DNA from 3 places in the Streptococcus sp. Z554 genome. Region 2 is predicted to be linked to each of the others. Evidence: predicted binding sites of a transcription regulator. Region 2 holds the regulator's gene; each other region holds the start of a gene.

Region 1 (5,976 bases), on a different contig from region 2:
TCATGTCTATCCCTACTCTTCTCTTCAAGAAAGATGGACAAGTTGTTAAACAAGTGGCTGGTGTCCACACAGCTGAACAAATCAAGGCCATCGTTGCTGAATTAAGCTAATCAAAGGAGAGACCAAGTGCATTCATTTGGTCTCTTTTTTCTTGCCCTTTGCCATTTTTCAAAAAATATGCTAGACTGTAACTAGAATATTACGATGTTTGGGACATGCCATCGCTAAAAAAAACCTCTACTTGGTATTTTTTAGCTCCCTCTGGGGAGCTTTTTGCGTGCTCTGAACATTTCCCATTTTGGAAGGAGTACTATGAAACGTCAATCAGCCTTGGTCGTCTTTAGTGGCGGTCAAGATTCAACAACCTGCCTTTTCTGGGCCAAGCAACACTATGAAAGGGTCGAAGCCGTTACCTTTGCCTACGGTCAACGCCACCATTTAGAAATTCAAGTGGCCAAAGAAATCGCTGAGGAACAAGGAATTCGTCATCATATCCTAGATATGTCTCTGCTAGGACAAATTACTGAAAATGCCTTGACTTCAGATTTAGAAATTGAGCAAAAAGAAGGAGAGGTTCCTAATACCTTCGTTGACGGTCGCAATCATCTCTTTCTGTCCTTTGCGGCAGTCCTTGCCAAGCAGCGTGGAATTACGGATATCGTGACAGGAGTGTGCGAAACAGACTTCTCAGGTTATCCTGACTGTCGGGATGTCTTTGTCAAATCACTCAATGTCACGCTCAACCTTGCTATGGATTACGACTTTGTGATCCAAACGCCTCTCATGTGGCTAGACAAGGCTGAAACTTGGGAATTAGCTGACCAACTCGGTGCCTTTGACTACGTTCGTGAGAAGACCTTGACCTGCTACAATGGGATTATCGGTACTGGTTGTGGAGATTGTCCTGCCTGCCATCTACGCCAACATGGTTTAGAGGTTTATCTCTCTCAGAAAGGAGAGGCCTGATGTTTTTTGCCCCCAAAGAAATCAAACAAGAAACTGGGGAATCTCTTGTCTACAATCCTCACAGAACCTTAGTCTCAAAAGAATTTACCTTCGATGCTGCCCACCACCTCTTTCACTATGAAGGAAAATGCAAATCCCTACACGGTCACACCTATCATCTGCAAATCGCTATCAGTGGATTTTTAGATGATAGAGGTATGACCTACGATTTCGGAGACATCAAAGCTATCTACAAGGACTACTTAGAGCCCCACTTGGATCATCGCTATCTCAATGAAACCCTGCCCTACATGAATACGACTGCTGAAAATATGGTTTACTGGATTTTCCAAACCATGAGCCAAGAGTTGCCAGACGAACGCGGTCTCCGTTTGGAATATGTTCGCCTCTATGAAACTCCGACTGCCTTTGCAGAGTTTAGACGGGAGTGGTTAGATGACTAGGGAACGTGTCCTCAAACTACCAGTTTTGGAAATTTTTGGCCCAACCTTTCAAGGCGAAGGTCGTGCTATTGGCCAGAAAACCATGTTTGTCCGCACTGCTGGTTGTGACTACCACTGCGATTGGTGCGATTCTGCCTTTACTTGGGATGGTTCTGAGAAGCCTACTCGCATGACAGCTGATGAAGTGATCGCTGAGTTAGACAAACTAGGAAGCTACGACTATGTCACCCTATCTGGGGGAAATCCTGCTATCCTAGCAGCCAATATGGCTCAACTTGTCACCAAGCTCAAGGAACGTGGTATCACTCTTGCTGTTGAGACCCAAGGCTCCCGCTGGCAAAATTGGTTAAAAGATATCGACCAAGTCACTCTGAGTCCTAAGCCTCCTTCCTCCAAGATGGAAGTCAACTTTGAGACCTTGGACTTTATCGTTTCCCAACTAGACCCAGACAAAGTCACCTTTAAAATCCCTGTCTTTGATGATGCAGATCTAGCCTTTGCCAAAGGTATTCAAGAACGCTACCAACCAGATGTCCTCTTCTTATCGGCGGGAAATCCTGAGCCCAAGGCTACAGGCAATATTGTCCAAGACCAACTGGATCGCCTCAAAGAACTCTGGGAACGTGTCGCTACCGACGATAGCTGGGGCAATGTCCGCGTCCTTCCTCAACTCCATACCCTCCTCTACGACAACCAACGTGGTGTTTAAGATTAGAAAGAAAAAATCATGTCACAACAAGAAGAAATGAAAAACCTCAGCCTCCTCGGCAACAAAGAAACCAACTACATTTTCGAATATCAACCCGAAGTCCTCGAATCCTTTGACAATCGTCATGTAGAAAATGACTATTTCATCAAATTTAACTGCCCTGAATTTACCTCACTTTGCCCTATTACCGCTCAACCAGACTTCGCAACCATTTATATTTCCTACATTCCTGACAAGCTCTGTGTCGAGTCAAAATCCCTCAAACTCTACCTCTTTAGCTACCGAAACCATGGAGATTTTCATGAAAACTGTATCAACACTATCGGGAAAGACTTGGTCAACTTGCTAGACCCTCGCTATTTAGAAGTCTGGGGAAAATTTACACCTCGCGGTGGCATTTCAATCGATCCCTACTACAACTACGGTAGACCTGGAACCAAGTATGAAGGATTGGCAGAACAACGCCTCTTCCAACACGACCTTTATCCAGAGAAAATTGACAACCGTTAAACTCATACTCAATGAAAATCAAAGAACAAATTAGGAAGCTAACCGAAGGTTGCTCAAAACACTGTTTTAAGGTTGTGGATAGAACTGACGAAGTCAGCTCAAAATACTGTTTTGAGGTTGTAGATGGAAGCTGACGTGGTTTGAAGAGATTTTCGAAGAGTATAATACGAAAAAGCCCTGTTCCTCAAGCTGAGGAGCAAGGCTTTTTAAGCTTCAATTATTCTTCAGTTCCAAGGAAGTTTTTAGCAACAAGGGCTGCAAGAACTCCACCAACGATTGGTGCAAGGATGAAAATCCAAACTTGTTGAAGCGCTGCGCCACCTACCAATACAGCAGGAGCCAAGCTACGAGCTGGGTTTACTGAAAGTCCAGTGATGTTTAAGCCAGCTAGAATCAAAGCTGTCAATGACAAACCAATCACCAAACCAGCGATTGCGCCATTCCCTTTGCTTGCTGAAGTTACAGTCATGATAACCAAAACAAACAAGAAAGTAGCGATTGTTTCAAACAAGAAACCACCAAAGACAGTTACACCGTTTGCCAAGGCATTTTCACCAAGACTTGCAGTTGACATTCCTGAATTTGCCAAGAGGAAGAACACAGATCCTGATGCAAGGAAAGCACCGACTACTTGACCAAGGATGTAGTTTACAAGTTCTGAAGATGACAAACGTTTGTTAACAAACATAGCGATAGAAACAGCTGGGTTCAAGTGAGCACCTGAAACAGTTCCGATTGAGAAAGCTGCAACTACGATTGCCAAACCAAAGGCAAGAGCAATTCCAAGGTGTCCAAGACCTTCAACACCATTTCCAAAAACAACAGCTCCTGTTCCGATGAACACAAGCATAAAAGTACCGATTAATTCAGCAACAAATTTTTTCATATTAAGTCTCCTTTTTTCAAACTATGTATTAGTCTATCAGAAGAAGGAAAGGGTTTCAAGAAAAGTGCTTGGAAAATAATGGTTTGCCTTACTATCTTTTAATTGAGGAATTAAACAGAAAAATACATTTCCTCTATAGAGCTTATCAGTCGCTTATCTCACTAGCATTTAGCAACTTGATATAATCCAGACCCCATTTCTCGACAGCATCTAAAACAACTTTGAATTCCTGCCCCATTTCAGTTAAGCTGTACTCAACTCGTGGTGGAACTTCGGCATAGACCTTTCGTTGAACAATCTTATCCTTTTCTAATTGACGGAGATGACGTGTCAAAATAGTTTGAGTAATCCCAGGCAATAATCTCTGCAATTCTTTAAATCGTTTGGTACCCGTACTCAACTGATAAATGATTACCAGTGCCCATTTCCCCGTTAAAACCCTCTGCGTTGTCGCAAATGGACAAATACCATACTCACTCACTTTATTTGTCATAAAATATCTTCTTTCTATTTTTTTAAAAAAATTTATCTTTTAGTATCAATAAAAGTACTACTTTTGATACTAGCTATCAAAAAAGTGTCTACTTGTTTTTTTGTTTGTAACTGTTACAATTATATCATAAAAAAGAAATGGAGAATATATATGTCAACAAACTTAGAAATTTTCAATACTTATAACCAATCTTTAATTGCTGGTGACTTTCCTGGTGTCTTTGAAACGATGGCAGACGATATTATCTGGCACCAACCTGGTACTCATAGTATATCTGGTACAGTTGTTGGTAAGGACCAACTAGGATCTCACCTAGCTACTTTTGCTGAGAAAACTAATGGAACCTTTAAGGTGATAACAAATTGGGTTTCTGATAATAAGGATTTTGTCGCAGCTAATGTTACTTTTCTTGGAACACGTGCTGATGGTACTGAACTCAATATGAACGGGATTGACCTCTTCCGTATTGAAGACGGGAAAATCAAAGAAGTTTGGCTCTTCTCTTCAGATCAAGCTGAAGAAGATAGCTTTTGGGGATAAGCAAAACAGATTGGAAAAATCCAATCTGTTTTTACTTATACTCATAACTCAGCACTGTAGGAGATAATCTGATCAACCATATCAGACAAGAACTGAATGGTATCGCGGAGAGATTTATCAGTTGAGATATCTGCTCCGATAATCATAGCAGACTCAAGTGGTGTCTTGCTACCACCTGATTTGAGGAGGTTGAGCCAGTCTTCAGCTCCAGTCTCAGATAGTTTTTTCACTCTTAGAGGGTTTATTTTCCCAAAAACCAGTCTTTGTTTGACACAAATTTCACAAAGGTGTATACTAAAAAGCGATAGGACTTCTTTTAGAAACCTATCACGACTCACTTATAACCCTTTGCTGTTCTTTTATGAACGTTTAAATGGTATCACGGATACCAAAGGAGGAATCATATGTCTAAAGTAGCTATTGTTACAGGTGCAGGTCAAGGAATCGGTTTTGCAATCGCAAAACGCTTGGTCCAAGATGGTTTTAAGGTTGGAGTATTAGACTACAATGCTGAAACAGCTGAAAAAGCAGTTGCTGAGTTGTCAGCAGAGAATGCTTTAGCTGTTGTAGCAGATGTGTCTAAACAAGCGGAGGTTGCTGCAGCTTTCCAAAAAGTTGTAGACCATTTCGGAGACTTGAACGTTGTGGTAAACAACGCTGGTGTCGCTCCGACTACACCTCTAGATACGATTACAGAAGAACAGTTCAATCGTACCTTTGCTATTAACGTTGGTGGGGTAATCTGGGGAGCACAAGCTGCTCAAGCTCAGTTCAAAGCACTTGGTCATGGTGGTAAAATCATCAACGCTACTTCTCAAGCAGGTGTTGTCGGAAATCCAAACTTGACTGTTTATGGTGGTACAAAATTCGCTGTTCGTGGTATTACTCAAACATTGGCACGTGACTTAGCTGATTCAGGTATCACTGTTAATGCGTATGCTCCAGGTATCGTTAAAACACCAATGATGTATGATATCGCTCACGAAGTTGGGAAAAATGCAGGAAAAGACGACGAATGGGGTATGCAAACATTCGCAAAAGATATTACATTGAAACGCCTATCTGAGCCAGAAGATGTCGCTGCAGCGGTTAGCTTCCTTGCTGGACCAGATTCAAACTACATTACAGGTCAAACCATTATCGTCGATGGTGGTATGCAATTCCATTAAAATTAAAAAAAAGAGGTTGGATTAAATCCAACCTCATTTTTTATTTGGTGATTCTACATTGGAATCCTTTTTTATTCCCTTAACTCTGCACTATAAGCAATAATCTGATTGACCGTATCAGAATAGAAGAGTGAAGAAGTATTCATTTTCACTCTAATTCTACCAATACACTAATGGCTGATAGGGCGTAAAGTGGTGCTGTTTCTGCTCTTAGAATGCGAGGACCAAGCCCTGCCAATACTGCTCCCTTGGCTGTAAAA
Region 2 (5,976 bases):
GGTCGACGCTTGTGTTCGTGCTAGTGCAAATACAATTAATGTTGTTATGCCTTATTTTGGTTATGCACGTCAAGACCGTATTGCTTCTTCTCGCGAGCCTCTTACAGCTAAACTTGTTGCTAATATGTTGGTAAAAGCTGGAGTTAGTCGTGTATTGACTCTCGATCTTCATGCTGTTCAGGTTCAAGGTTTCTTTGATATTCCTGTAGATAACCTCTACACTATTCCACTTTTTGCTAAACATTACTGCGATAAAGGGTTAACTGGTTCAGATGTGGTTGTTGTTAGTCCTAAAAACTCTGGTGTAAAACGTGCTCGTAGTCTTGCAGAATACCTCGATGCACCAATTGCTATCATTGATTATGCACAAGATGATTCTGAACGCAGTCAAGGTTACATTATCGGTGATGTCGAAGGTAAGAAGGCAATCCTGATTGATGACATTCTTAACACCGGACGCACTTTCTCTGAAGCAGCTAGAATTCTAGAACGCGATGGAGCAACTGACATTTACGCAGTATCAAGTCATGGACTTTTCGTTAACGGTGCTGCAGAGTTGTTAGATGCAGCTAATATCAAAGAAATCCTAGTTACAGATTCTGTATTGACAGAAAGTAAAAAACCTAAAAACGTACAATACATCACTGCTAGCGAATTGATTGGTGATGCAATGGTTCGTATTCACTCAAGAAAACCAGTTAGTCCACTATTTAAATAGAAATTAGGTGAGTTTTTGATTTATTTAGATAATGCTGCTACGACCCCCATGTCATCTGCAGCTATCTCAGCAATGACTCAAGTCATGCAGGAGACTTATGGCAATCCTTCTAGTATTCATGGTCATGGGCGTCAAGCGGGAAAATTATTACGTGAAGCCCGTCAAGAGTTAGCTGGTTTACTAGGTACAAAGCCCCAACACATTTTCTTCACTTCGGGTGGTACAGAAAGTAATAATACAGCTATTATCGGCTACTGTCTTCGTCATCAAAATCGTGGGAAACATATTATTACTACTGCTATCGAGCATCATTCAGTTCTTGAGCCGATCGAATATTTGGTAGAAAATTTCGGATTTGAAGTAACGATCTTAAAACCTGAAAATCAAGATATCACGGCAGACCAAGTGAAAAATGCACTGCGTGACGATACCATTCTTGTTTCAACTATGTATGTCAACAACGAAACAGGTACTCTATTACCTATAGCTGAGATTGGTACAGTTCTAAAAGAACATCCAGCAGCTTATCATGTCGATGCTGTTCAAGCGGTTGGGAAATTAGAGATTCTTCCTGAAGAACTAGGAATAGATTTCCTCAGTGCTTCTGCCCATAAATTTCATGGTCCGAAGGGTATCGGTTTCCTATACGCTGCTTCTACAGATTTTGACTCTTACCTACATGGAGGAGATCAAGAGCAGAAAAAAAGAGCAGGAACAGAAAATCTTCCTGCAATTATAGGGATGGTTGCAGCCCTTAAGGACGATCTTGAACATTTAGAAAGCAACTTTGAAAAAGTTCAAAAGTTACAGGAAATATTTTTAACTGAATTGAATGGGACAGCCTATTATCTCAATCAAGGTAAGGAAAATCTTCCCTATGTCCTCAATATCGGATTTCCAGGCCAACGCAATGATCTGCTACTCCTTCGTTTGGATCTTGAAGGTATTTCTATTTCAACGGGTTCTGCTTGTACAGCTGGTGTTGTACAGGTCAGTCATGTTCTTCAAGCCTTCTACGGAGAAGAATCTCCTCGCTTACACGAGTCTGTACGCGTCAGCATTTCACCTCAAAATACAGAACAAGAAATGATAACTCTTGCTAAAACTTTTAAAAATATCATCGGAGGATAAACTTAATGGCATTTGAACAAACGATTAAACTTAAAAATTGTCGTTACGATTACACACTTAGTCCAACTGTTAAAAAATTTACGCTTAAAGATAATACTTTTTTTGAAACTAAAGTTGGTAACTATGAATTAACGCGTCTACTTGAAAAAGTTCCAAATAGTGGAGAAGGATTCCAACTTAAGATTATCATCAACAAAGACTTAACTGGTGTAAAAATCAATATCACTGATAAATTTGGTCTACGTTTAGTTGATATCTTCAAATCAGAAGAAACTCATATCCACCAAGAGAAATTCTACTTTTTGATGGATAGCCTGGTTGAACGTGGCATATTTACAAAAAGCGAAAGATAGAAGGTTGTTATGTTTCGATTAACTTATAAAGATGCCTATCAAGTAGTGCGTATTCAAGAATACGAAGACTATGAAGCTCTTATGCTTTCTCTATCAGGCTGTGTGACGCTTCCTGATACGACTGTTGTCACATCACTGACCCACAATGGGGTTAAAATCTATCAAGGTCTTCTTGGAAATCTTTATCGTTTTTTAACAACCTATCACGAAAATACCTAAACTAAGATTTTTCTTAGTTTTTTTTCGTTATTGTTGCAATTTTCACAAGCTTTCTATAAAATAGTAGATAGAAAGGTTGTGATTTTGTGAAAGAAAAACAGTCTGCTATTCCAAAAGCAACAGCAAAGAGACTTTCTCTCTATTACCGTATTTTTAAAAGATTTAATGCCGAGAAAATTGAAAGAGCTAATTCCAAACAAATTGCAGAAGCCATTGGAATTGATTCTGCCACTGTTCGTCGTGACTTCTCTTACTTTGGCGAACTTGGACGTCGTGGATTTGGCTATGATGTCAAAAAGCTCATGAACTTTTTCGCTGATCTTTTAAATGATAATTCTATTACCAATGTTATGCTTGTGGGTATTGGAAATATGGGACATGCCCTCCTCCACTACCGCTTTCATGAGCGTAACAAGATGAAAATCATCATGGCTTTTGATCTAGATGATCATCCAGAGGTCGGCACTCGAACTCCTGATGGTGTTCCAATCTATGGAATCTCTCAAATTAAGGAAAAAATTAAAGATGCTGATGTAAAAACAGCTATTCTAACAGTCCCTAGTGTTAAATCGCAAGAAGTTGCTGATCTTCTGGTCGATGCTGGTATCAAAGGTATCCTTAGTTTTTCTCCTGTTCACCTACATCTTCCAAAAGATGTAGTTGTTCAGTATGTCGATCTCACAAGCGAACTTCAAACCCTCCTCTATTTCATGCGTAAAGAGGATTAGAAAGCGAAATTATTTATGAAGAAACCAGTTATTGGGATTACAGGAAATGAAAAAACTCATCCAGATGATGAACTGATGATGAGTTATGCTGCGAAAGGCTTTATAGAAGGTGTTAAAGAAGCCGGAGGAATTCCCATTATCCTACCAATTGGTGATGAAGAAATGGCTCGTTACTACGTTAGCCTAATTGATAAACTCATCCTAACTGGTGGACAAAATGTTGACCCAAAATTCTATGGTGAACCAAAAGCTATTGATAGCGACGATTACCACCTTCAACGCGATATTTTTGAGTTAGCCCTCATTAAAGAAGCAATCAAGCAAAAGAAACCGATTTTCTCTGTCTGTCGTGGAACTCAACTCTTTAACGTGGCTATGGGTGGTTCTCTCTATCAAGAGATTGAGGATCATTGGCAAGACTGTTCGGCCGAATACACGACCCAACGCCTCATAACTGAACCAGATACGATTCTCCGAGAAATATATGGGGAAATCTCTCATATCAACTCTTTTCACCATCAAAGCATTAAGGACCTAGCTCCGAATCTAAAGGTTGTAGCTCATGATCCTAAAGATGGTATTATCGAAGCTGTTACAACTACAGACGGCTTCCCTTATCTTGGTGTTCAATGGCATCCAGAATTCCTTTTTGAAAATCGTCCCAAAGATAAAACACTTTTTGACTATGTCGTCAATGAACTGTAAAACCTGTATTATATACAGGTTTTTTATATCATATCTGTCTTCTCACGATAACTAAAATAATCGGAGTGAGAGACGATTAGATGGTCTAATAGGACCAACCCCATCAACTCACAGGCTTCTTTAACAAGCTTGGTAACATGGTCATCGTTGGGACTGGGAACCACTGCTCCTGAAGGATGATTATGAACTAGAATTACTGACGTTGCCATATGTTTCAAGGCGTAGTGGAGAATCTCTCTAGGTTCAGCAATACTTCTAGTAGCTGAGCCGATAAAAATGGTTTGCTGATGAATGATTTGATTTTGAGTATTTAGATAGAGCGCCACCAGGTGCTCTTGTTTTTTATCTCCCAGCTCAGCTTGCATCTTTTTAGCTAACTTTCGACTACTGAGGATACTCTCCATCTCTACAGTTTCTCGTTTATGAATCCGGTAACCTAGTTCAATCATGGCTTGTAGTTCGATAGCTTTAACTCGTCCAATACCTGATAAAGTCTGCAATTCTTGTAGACTCATTTTTTTTAAATCTGTTAAGCAAGTCAGCTGATTTAAAACCTTCTGCGCAATTTCAAAAACATTAGCTTGTTTGGTACCTGTCCTTAATAATATAGCCAATAATTCCTGATTGCTCAGAGCTCCTACTCCTTCTCTTACTAATCTTTCTCGTGGTAAGAGTGAATCTTCTTGAAATGAAATACTATACATAAAAATCCTCCTCACTTTATTATTCGTGAGAAGGATGCTTAATTTCATAAAAACTAGTTATTTTTAGATTTTTTCAAGCGCTAGACGTAAATCTTCAATCAAATCATCGACATTTTCTAGTCCAATTGATAGACGAATTTGATTTTTAGTTACTCCTGCTGCTTCTAGATCTGAATCAGACAACTGAGCATGTGTTGTAGTTGCTGGATGAACTACTAATGATTTTGCATCTGCCACGTTAGCAAGGTTTGAAAAGATTTCTAAGCTGTCAATCACTTTACGTGCTTCTGCTTCTCCACCTTTAACATGGAAAGTAAAGATTGATCCAACCCCTTTAGGTAGGTATTTTTCAGCCAAGGCATGGTAAGGGCTATCAGCTAATTTTGGATAGTTGACTTTCTCAACTTTTGGATGATTAACCAGGAAATCAACAATTTTCTCAGCATTTTGAACATGGCGTTCTACACGGAGAGAAAGAGTTTCAAGTCCTTGTAGGAGTAAGAATGAGTTAAATGGTGATAGAGCTGCACCTGTGTCACGTAGCAATTGAACACGAGCAGCAACGATAAAGGCTGCTGCACCTACATCTCGAGTATAACTCAAATTATGGTAGCTTGGATCTTCTTCGACTAATTGAGGGAATTTCCCTGAAGCTGCCCAGTCAAACTTCCCACTATCAACGATAACACCACCGATAGTTGTTCCATGTCCTCCGATAAACTTAGTAGCCGAGTGAACTGAGATATCTACACCGTGAGAAAAGACATTGATGAGATAAGGGGTTGCGAAAGTATTGTCAGCAACCAACGGAATTTTGTGTTTGTGAGCAATTTCAGCAATCTTTTCGATATCAGGAATGTTGATAACAGGATTTCCTAAAGTCTCGATCAAAACAAGTTTGGTATTTTCCCCAATCGCTCCTTCTACTTCTTCTAAATTATCAATATCTACAAAAGTTGTGGTAATGCCATATCGAGGAAGAGTTTCTTTCAAAAGGTTAAAGGTCCCACCGTAGATAGTTGAAGCTGCAACAACATGATCACCTGCGTGAGCAAGTCCAAGAATAGTGTATGTAAGAGCTGCCATTCCAGAAGCTGTGGCAAGAGCACCAACACCACCTTCAAGAGCTGCAATACGCTCTTCAAAGGCTGAAGTTGTTGGGTTAGTGATACGAGTATAGATATTACCAGCCTTCTGAAGTGCAAAAAGTTCTGCACCTTCCTGTGTATCATCAAATACAAAAGATGTTGTTTGATAAATAGGGACAGCACGAGACTTGGTAGTAGCGTCTACCACTTGTCCTGCATGCAATTGTAGGGTTTCAAATTTAAATTCACGAGTCATCATCAGACCTCCAAAGATTTTATTAAATTAATTGTATCATCTATGGCAGTCAGTTACAAATAAAACTTTATTAT
Region 3 (5,976 bases), on a different contig from region 2:
GCTTAGTTTACGACTATCCTGTTGGATTAGTTTCCAATAGCGCTTGATAGGCTTGTATTCAGGAGATTTTCGTTCAAATTGATTTATTACTTCAACATGAATGAGACTCATAGCACGGCTTAAGTGTTGGAGTAAAACAGTCCAGTGGAGTATTTTAGCCTGAGTTTAGAAATATAATAACGAAGGGTGAATGCGATCCAGAACGATTTTAGCTTTTGGGAGTGAAACAGTCTGAGAGACTGTTTCAACATCTCAGGACATAAGCACAGGAAGACGAGAAAAATTATGCTTAAAGTGAAAATCATTGAGCTTTCGAATGACAGTTGACGTTGAAATGGTTAGCTGTTGAGCAATGTCGGTCATAGACGTCTTTTCAACCAGCTCCTGAGCAATTTTTTGATGAATAATACGAGGAATTTGATGTTTCTTTTTGACGATAAAAATCTTAGCGACTGACATTTTCTAACAATGATAGCACTTGAAACGACGCTTTCTAAGGATGATTCTAGTAGGCATGCTAGTTGTTTCAAGGTAAGAAATGTTAGAAGGTTTTTGGAAGTCATATTTCCTCATCAGACGTCCACAATCAGTCCAAGCTGGGACCTCATAATCCAGCTTAGCGAGGATTTTCTTGTGTGTATCTCTATTGACAACATCCATAAATTGGATATTAAGGTCTTTAATGTCAATGAGTTTTGTAATAAAACGTAATGGTTCCATATGATTCTTTCTAATGATGGTTTGATCGCTTTTCATTATAGGTCTTATGGGATTTTTTTCTACAACAAAATAGGCTTCATAATATCCATAGGGGATTTACCCACTACAAATATTATTGAGCCTTTTTGTTTATCATGAAGTTTCTATGTAACCTCTCAATAAAATAATTTCTCTCAGTTTTGGCTGACTTTTATTTACTTATAAATCTTTGCTGAAATATTTAAAAAAATTATTATTTGTTAAAAAAATCACAAATATTTGAAAATATAGGAAATATATTATATAATTAACCTAAATATATAGCGTGAAAAACGCAAGGAGGAAAAAATATGGCAACATTTTACGTTCCAGCAGTCAACCTTATTGGTAAAGGTGTGGTAAATGAAGTTGGGCCTTATGTTAAGGAGTTAGGCTATACTAAGGCTCTTTTGGTGACAGATAAGTATATAGAATCAAGTGATATCTTGCCAAAAATTTTAAAACCTTTAGATGATGAAGGGATTGCTTACGTTATCTTTAGTGATGTTGAACCTAACCCTACTTGTAAAAATGTTATGGATGGGGTCGCTGCTTTGAAAGAGCATAACTGTGACTTTATCATCTCTGTCGGTGGTGGCTCTCCACAGGATGCAGCTAGCTGTATTTCTATAATCGCTACTAATGGCGGTAAGCCACAGGATTATGAAGGTTTGCATAAGTCTGCTCAAAAAGGCCTTCCTGTTGTAGCTATCAATACTACTGCAGGTACATCAGCAGAAATTACCATCAACTACGTTATCACTGATGAAGAGCGTAAGGTTAAAATGGTAATGGTTGATAAGAACAGTCTTGCTCTTATCTCTGTTAATGACCCTGAATTGATGATTTCAAAACCTCAAGCTTTGACTGCTGCTACTGGTATGGATGCTCTTACTCACGCTGTTGAAGCTTTGGTAACACCAGGTGCTTATGATGTGACCAAGAAACTCTCTATCGGAGCTATCGAGTTGATCAAAGAATATCTTCCACGTGCAGTAGAAAACGGACACGACATCGAAGCTCGTGAAGGTATGGTTAATGCTATCTTCCTTGGAGGAATGAGCTTTAACAATGCTGGACTTGGCTATGTTCACTCAATGGCTCACCAATTGGGTGCTGTCTATAACTTGCCTCATGGCGTTTGCTGTGCTATGCTTTTGCCAGTCGTTGAGCGTGAAAATGCCAAACGTGTACCTGTAGCCTTCCGTAATGTTGCTAAGGCCTTGGGTATGCAAATCGAAGGAAAATCAGATGAAGAATGTGCGGCTTATGCTATTTCTGAAATTGAAAAACTTTCTGAAACTGTCGGTATTCCTAAGAAATTGACAGAACTTGGTATCGAAGAAAAAGACTTTGACTTTGAATACCTTTCTAAGAATGCCTTGATTGATGCTTGTGCACCAGGTAATCCATTCATGCCAACTTTGGAAGAAACTATTGCTTTCTATAAGGAATTGTTCTAAGCAAAGCTCATTTGGAAAATCTTTTAGGGATTGTAAATTTAAGATTCTTACATTAGGAATTCCTCCCGAATATTCAATTAATGTATTAGGAAACCAAATACTATTCCTATGATTTAAAACCAATAATATTTAAGAAGAACTATCCTTGTGATAGTTCTTTTTTGGAAAATTTGATATGCTAGGGTTATGAAGAAAATCAAAATCGATGTAGTGGCTGTTCCCTTAAGTGGGCATCTCTATCCTACTTTGAATTTACTTGCACCACTATTACAAAATCCTCAGTATGAGATTCGTTTATTCACTGGTCCTCAGAAAAAGGCTGTTGCAGAGGCGGTTGGTTTTCAGGTTCTTCCCATTTTAGAGGGACACGTAAAGGAATTTGAAAAAGCTGCCAACAATAAGGAGCAGTTAGGAATTATTTCAGCCTATCGGCAGTTGTCTGCTAGTCTTGATTTAATAAACCTAGTTTCGGACCAATTAATCCAAGAATGGACAAATCACCGTCCGGATATTGTCATAGTGGACTTTATCACACTATCTGGCGGACTTGTAGCTGAGCAGATGGGGATTCCGTGGATAACAACTATGGCGACCCAGTTTGCGATTGAAACGACAGAGGGACCTCCTTGTTTCTTTGGAGGAATGGGGTCTCCCCGGAATAACTGGCAAGTTTTACAACAGTTTCTTGGAAGAAAAATAACTCATTTGGGAAAACGGATAGTAACTTTTTTATTACGAGACCGCTTAAGGCGTTATCATTTTAAACTTTACAATCAGAAAGGCCAAGAAACTATTTATTCTCCCTATTCTATCTTAGGTGTTGGGATGAAAGAAGTGGAGTTGAAGAAAGGGTTTCCTAAGCATTTTCGTTGGGTGGGCCCATCAGGGGCTTCAGTTGAGGCTGGAGAGGATTATCCTTTAGATTTAACTCCTTTTATAGAGCGAAAGAAAGTTTTGGTAACTTGTGGGACACAGCTAGCTTGGGCTAAAGAGAACCTTATCTATCAAGCTAAGCAACTTGCGAAAGCTCATCCGGAATGTCACTTTTTTGTGACTCGTGGAGTTGGTGGGGAAGCTTTTCAATGTGAGAATCTCATGGAGAATCTGTCCCTTGTTTCTTATCTCCCTTATAAGGAGTACATCCCTCAGATGGATTATGTCATTCATCATGGTGGAGCTGGGATTTTTTATCAATGTATTATTTATGGTAAACCAGCTTTGATTCTGCCTCATGATTATGACCAATTTGATTATGCTGTTCGTGGGGTTGAAGCCGGTGTTGCTTTCTCAGCTAAAAGAGATAATAGCAAGGCCATTGGACAAGCCTTTGAGGAGCTGTTAGCTAAAGAAAATTGGCCAGAATTAGAGACTTTGCGCCAAGCAGCACAGTCTTATCATCCGACGGAAATTTTAGAGAACGAAATTCATCGTCTGCTAGCAAATAAGGAGAAAGAAAAATGAAAACAGTCTTAGTAACTGGAGCGACAGGTTTCTTGGGTAAATATGTAGTCGAAGAATTAGTCGAGCATGGTTATCAGGTCCGAGCTTTTGGTAGAAATAGAAAAGTTGGTCACTCCTTAGAGAATTCTTCGGTCAGTTTTTTTCAAGGGGACCTAACCAAAGCTGAGGATGTGGGAGAAGCTTGTAAGGGGATGGATATGGTCGTTCATGCGGGAGCTCTGTCAACAGTTTGGGGTCCGTGGGAAGATTTTTATCAGGCCAATGTTTTAGGGACTAAAACGGTTCTCGAAGCTTGTCGCCAAGCTGGGATTCAGCGCTTAGTCTATGTATCTTCACCAAGTATCTATGCTGCTCCTAAGGATCAGCTGGCTATCAAAGAAAGTGATGCTCCAGAGGAAAACAATCTCAATAATTATATTCGTAGTAAATTAGCTTCGGAGAAACTCTTTAAAGATTATCCAGATGTTCCTAGTATCATCTTGAGACCTCGGGGGCTTTTTGGGATTGGAGATACCAGTATTTTGCCACGGGTGATCAATCTTAGTCAAAAAATAGGAATTCCTTTGATTGGAGATGGGCGTCAGCTCATGGACATGACCTGTGTGGAAAATGTAGCTTTGGCAATTCGTTTAGCTTTAGAAGTTCCAGAAGCAAAAGGTGATATCTATAACATCACTAATGGCGAGCCAAGAGCTTTTAGGGATTTGCTAGAAGAAAGTTTGACAGGTTTGGGTTATCCAATCAAATATAGAAAAATTCCAGCATCTCTCTTATCGGGAATTGCCAGTAGTTTAGAATTTCTATACAAAACTCTGAATCTTAAAGGGGAGCCAGCCCTGACACGCTATACCTATTACCTGCTTCGCTATAGTCAGACTCTTGATATTAGTAAGGCTGAGAAGGAGCTGGGTTATCATCCAAAAATAAGTATTTCAGAAGGGATAGAGCAATATGTCCAAGATTATCGAAAGCATTGAGTATTTCCCAGCAGGATATTGTACTAGTTATACCGGCTTACTCTTTAAGGGTGTCAAGAATAGAAAGATGACTTTTCCAGCAGGTGTCTTTTTAATCAAGCATAGGGAAAAGGGGTATCTGCTTTATGATACTGGCTATCACTATGATATTAAGAGGAAACTTCGCTATGGCTTTTATCGTCTAGGAACGCCAGTTCAAATGACGGAAAAGGATCAGATTTCACATTTGCTGAAAGCTAAAGGAATTAAGCCAGAAGACATTAACTATGTCTTGCTTTCTCATTTACATCCAGATCATCTGGGAGGGGCTAGTTTCTTTCCTTATGCAAACTTTATCCTGACTCAGGAAGTGTATGATGTTTATAAGAAACCAAAACTAAAAGATTTAATTTTTAAAGAATTTTTGCCGACTACTTTTGAGGAAAAGTTGACAGTTATTAAGGCAGATCAGCAGAATGCTAACTTTAACTATCGGCCTACCAAGGATCTGTTTGGAGACGGAAGTATCCTTGTAGCTTCGATAGATGGGCATGCCAAGGGGCAAGCTTGTCTCTTTATTCCAGACTATCATCTTTTTATCGCGGCGGATCTTTGTTGGGGAATAGACCTCTTGCCTTATACCAAGCAGATGCACCTGATTCCTTCCTTGGTTCAAGATAGCAAGGCTGACTATATTAAGGGAACAGAGTTACTGGAAGAAGTCTTGATAGACGGTATTGAGGTAGTTGTCAGCCACGACCCTGTAGAAAGGATTGAGCGGATTTTGTATGAAAAAAATAACCTTTCTTAAAACGTTTATCCAAACTCGGTGGCTTCATCATTTTAAGTCTCGAGAAGCTTTAGAAAACTATCAGAAAAAGCAACTGGCTAGCTATATGGCCTTTCTAAGACGTGAGTCACCTTATTTTAAAAATGGTGTACCTAGCGACTTTGACCATATGGACAAGACTTTTATGATGACCCATTTCAATGAGCTCAACACCCAAGGAGTGGATCGAGACGAGGCCTTGGCGTTGGCTATCGAAAGTGAAAAGACTCGAAATTTTACAGAGCTCAAAGGAGAAATAGCTGTTGGGTTGTCTTCTGGAACATCTGGACACCGGGGGCTCTTTATCACGACTGAAAAAGAGCGAAGCATGTGGGCGGCAGCTATCTTGGCAAAAATGTTGCCTAAAGGTCAACTTTTTGGACACCGCATCGCCTTTTTCCTCAGAGCGGATAATGAACTCTATCAGGCAATCAATACGGCGCTCATTCGTTTAGAATACTTTGATATTTTCAAGAATACAGACGAGCATATCGATCGACTGAATAGCTACCAACCGACCATTGTGGTG

The links. The regulator Rex, encoded in region 2, represses fermentation and respiration genes when NADH is low (regulators of the CRP and FNR family bind a similar motif). The targets are predictions, from matches to a motif close to TTGTGAANTANTTCACAA.
Region 1: ACVC7R_RS06410 ((S)-acetoin forming diacetyl reductase) is a predicted target of Rex. The motif match lies at 4,815-4,832, and genes of this name have one in related genera.
Region 3: ACVC7R_RS08310 (iron-containing alcohol dehydrogenase) is a predicted target of Rex. The motif match lies at 957-974, and genes of this name have one in related genera.

Annotation. Positions count from the first base shown of each region.
Region 1 is NZ_JBRKNV010000006.1:50,142-56,117, reverse strand. It holds gene trxA (thioredoxin) at 1-110, shown strand, start outside; gene queC (7-cyano-7-deazaguanine synthase QueC) at 313-966, shown strand; gene queD (6-carboxytetrahydropterin synthase QueD) at 966-1,409, shown strand; gene queE (7-carboxy-7-deazaguanine synthase QueE) at 1,402-2,118, shown strand; gene queF (preQ(1) synthase) at 2,137-2,628, shown strand; gene ACVC7R_RS06430 (MIP/aquaporin family protein) at 2,846-3,514, opposite strand; gene ACVC7R_RS06425 (winged helix-turn-helix transcriptional regulator) at 3,660-4,007, opposite strand; gene ACVC7R_RS06420 (nuclear transport factor 2 family protein) at 4,158-4,547, shown strand; partial or broken gene ACVC7R_RS06415 (oligoendopeptidase F) at 4,589-4,771, opposite strand; gene ACVC7R_RS06410 ((S)-acetoin forming diacetyl reductase) at 4,952-5,716, shown strand; gene ACVC7R_RS06405 (16S rRNA (uracil(1498)-N(3))-methyltransferase) at 5,865-5,976, opposite strand, start outside.
Region 2 is NZ_JBRKNV010000001.1:268,812-274,787, forward strand. It holds gene ACVC7R_RS01385 (ribose-phosphate diphosphokinase) at 1-718, shown strand, start outside; gene ACVC7R_RS01390 (cysteine desulfurase family protein) at 734-1,849, shown strand; gene ACVC7R_RS01395 (DUF1831 domain-containing protein) at 1,855-2,202, shown strand; gene ACVC7R_RS01400 (DUF4649 family protein) at 2,212-2,421, shown strand; gene ACVC7R_RS01405 (redox-sensing transcriptional repressor Rex) at 2,508-3,149, shown strand; gene ACVC7R_RS01410 (gamma-glutamyl-gamma-aminobutyrate hydrolase family protein) at 3,165-3,854, shown strand; gene radC (RadC family protein) at 3,878-4,558, opposite strand; gene ACVC7R_RS01420 (O-acetylhomoserine aminocarboxypropyltransferase/cysteine synthase family protein) at 4,622-5,902, opposite strand.
Region 3 is NZ_JBRKNV010000011.1:42,394-48,369, reverse strand. It holds partial or broken gene ACVC7R_RS08315 (transposase) at 1-720, opposite strand, end outside; gene ACVC7R_RS08310 (iron-containing alcohol dehydrogenase) at 1,050-2,201, shown strand; gene ACVC7R_RS08305 (glycosyltransferase) at 2,388-3,662, shown strand; gene ACVC7R_RS08300 (NAD-dependent epimerase/dehydratase family protein) at 3,659-4,639, shown strand; gene ACVC7R_RS08295 (MBL fold metallo-hydrolase) at 4,614-5,429, shown strand; gene ACVC7R_RS08290 (F390 synthetase-related protein) at 5,407-5,976, shown strand, end outside.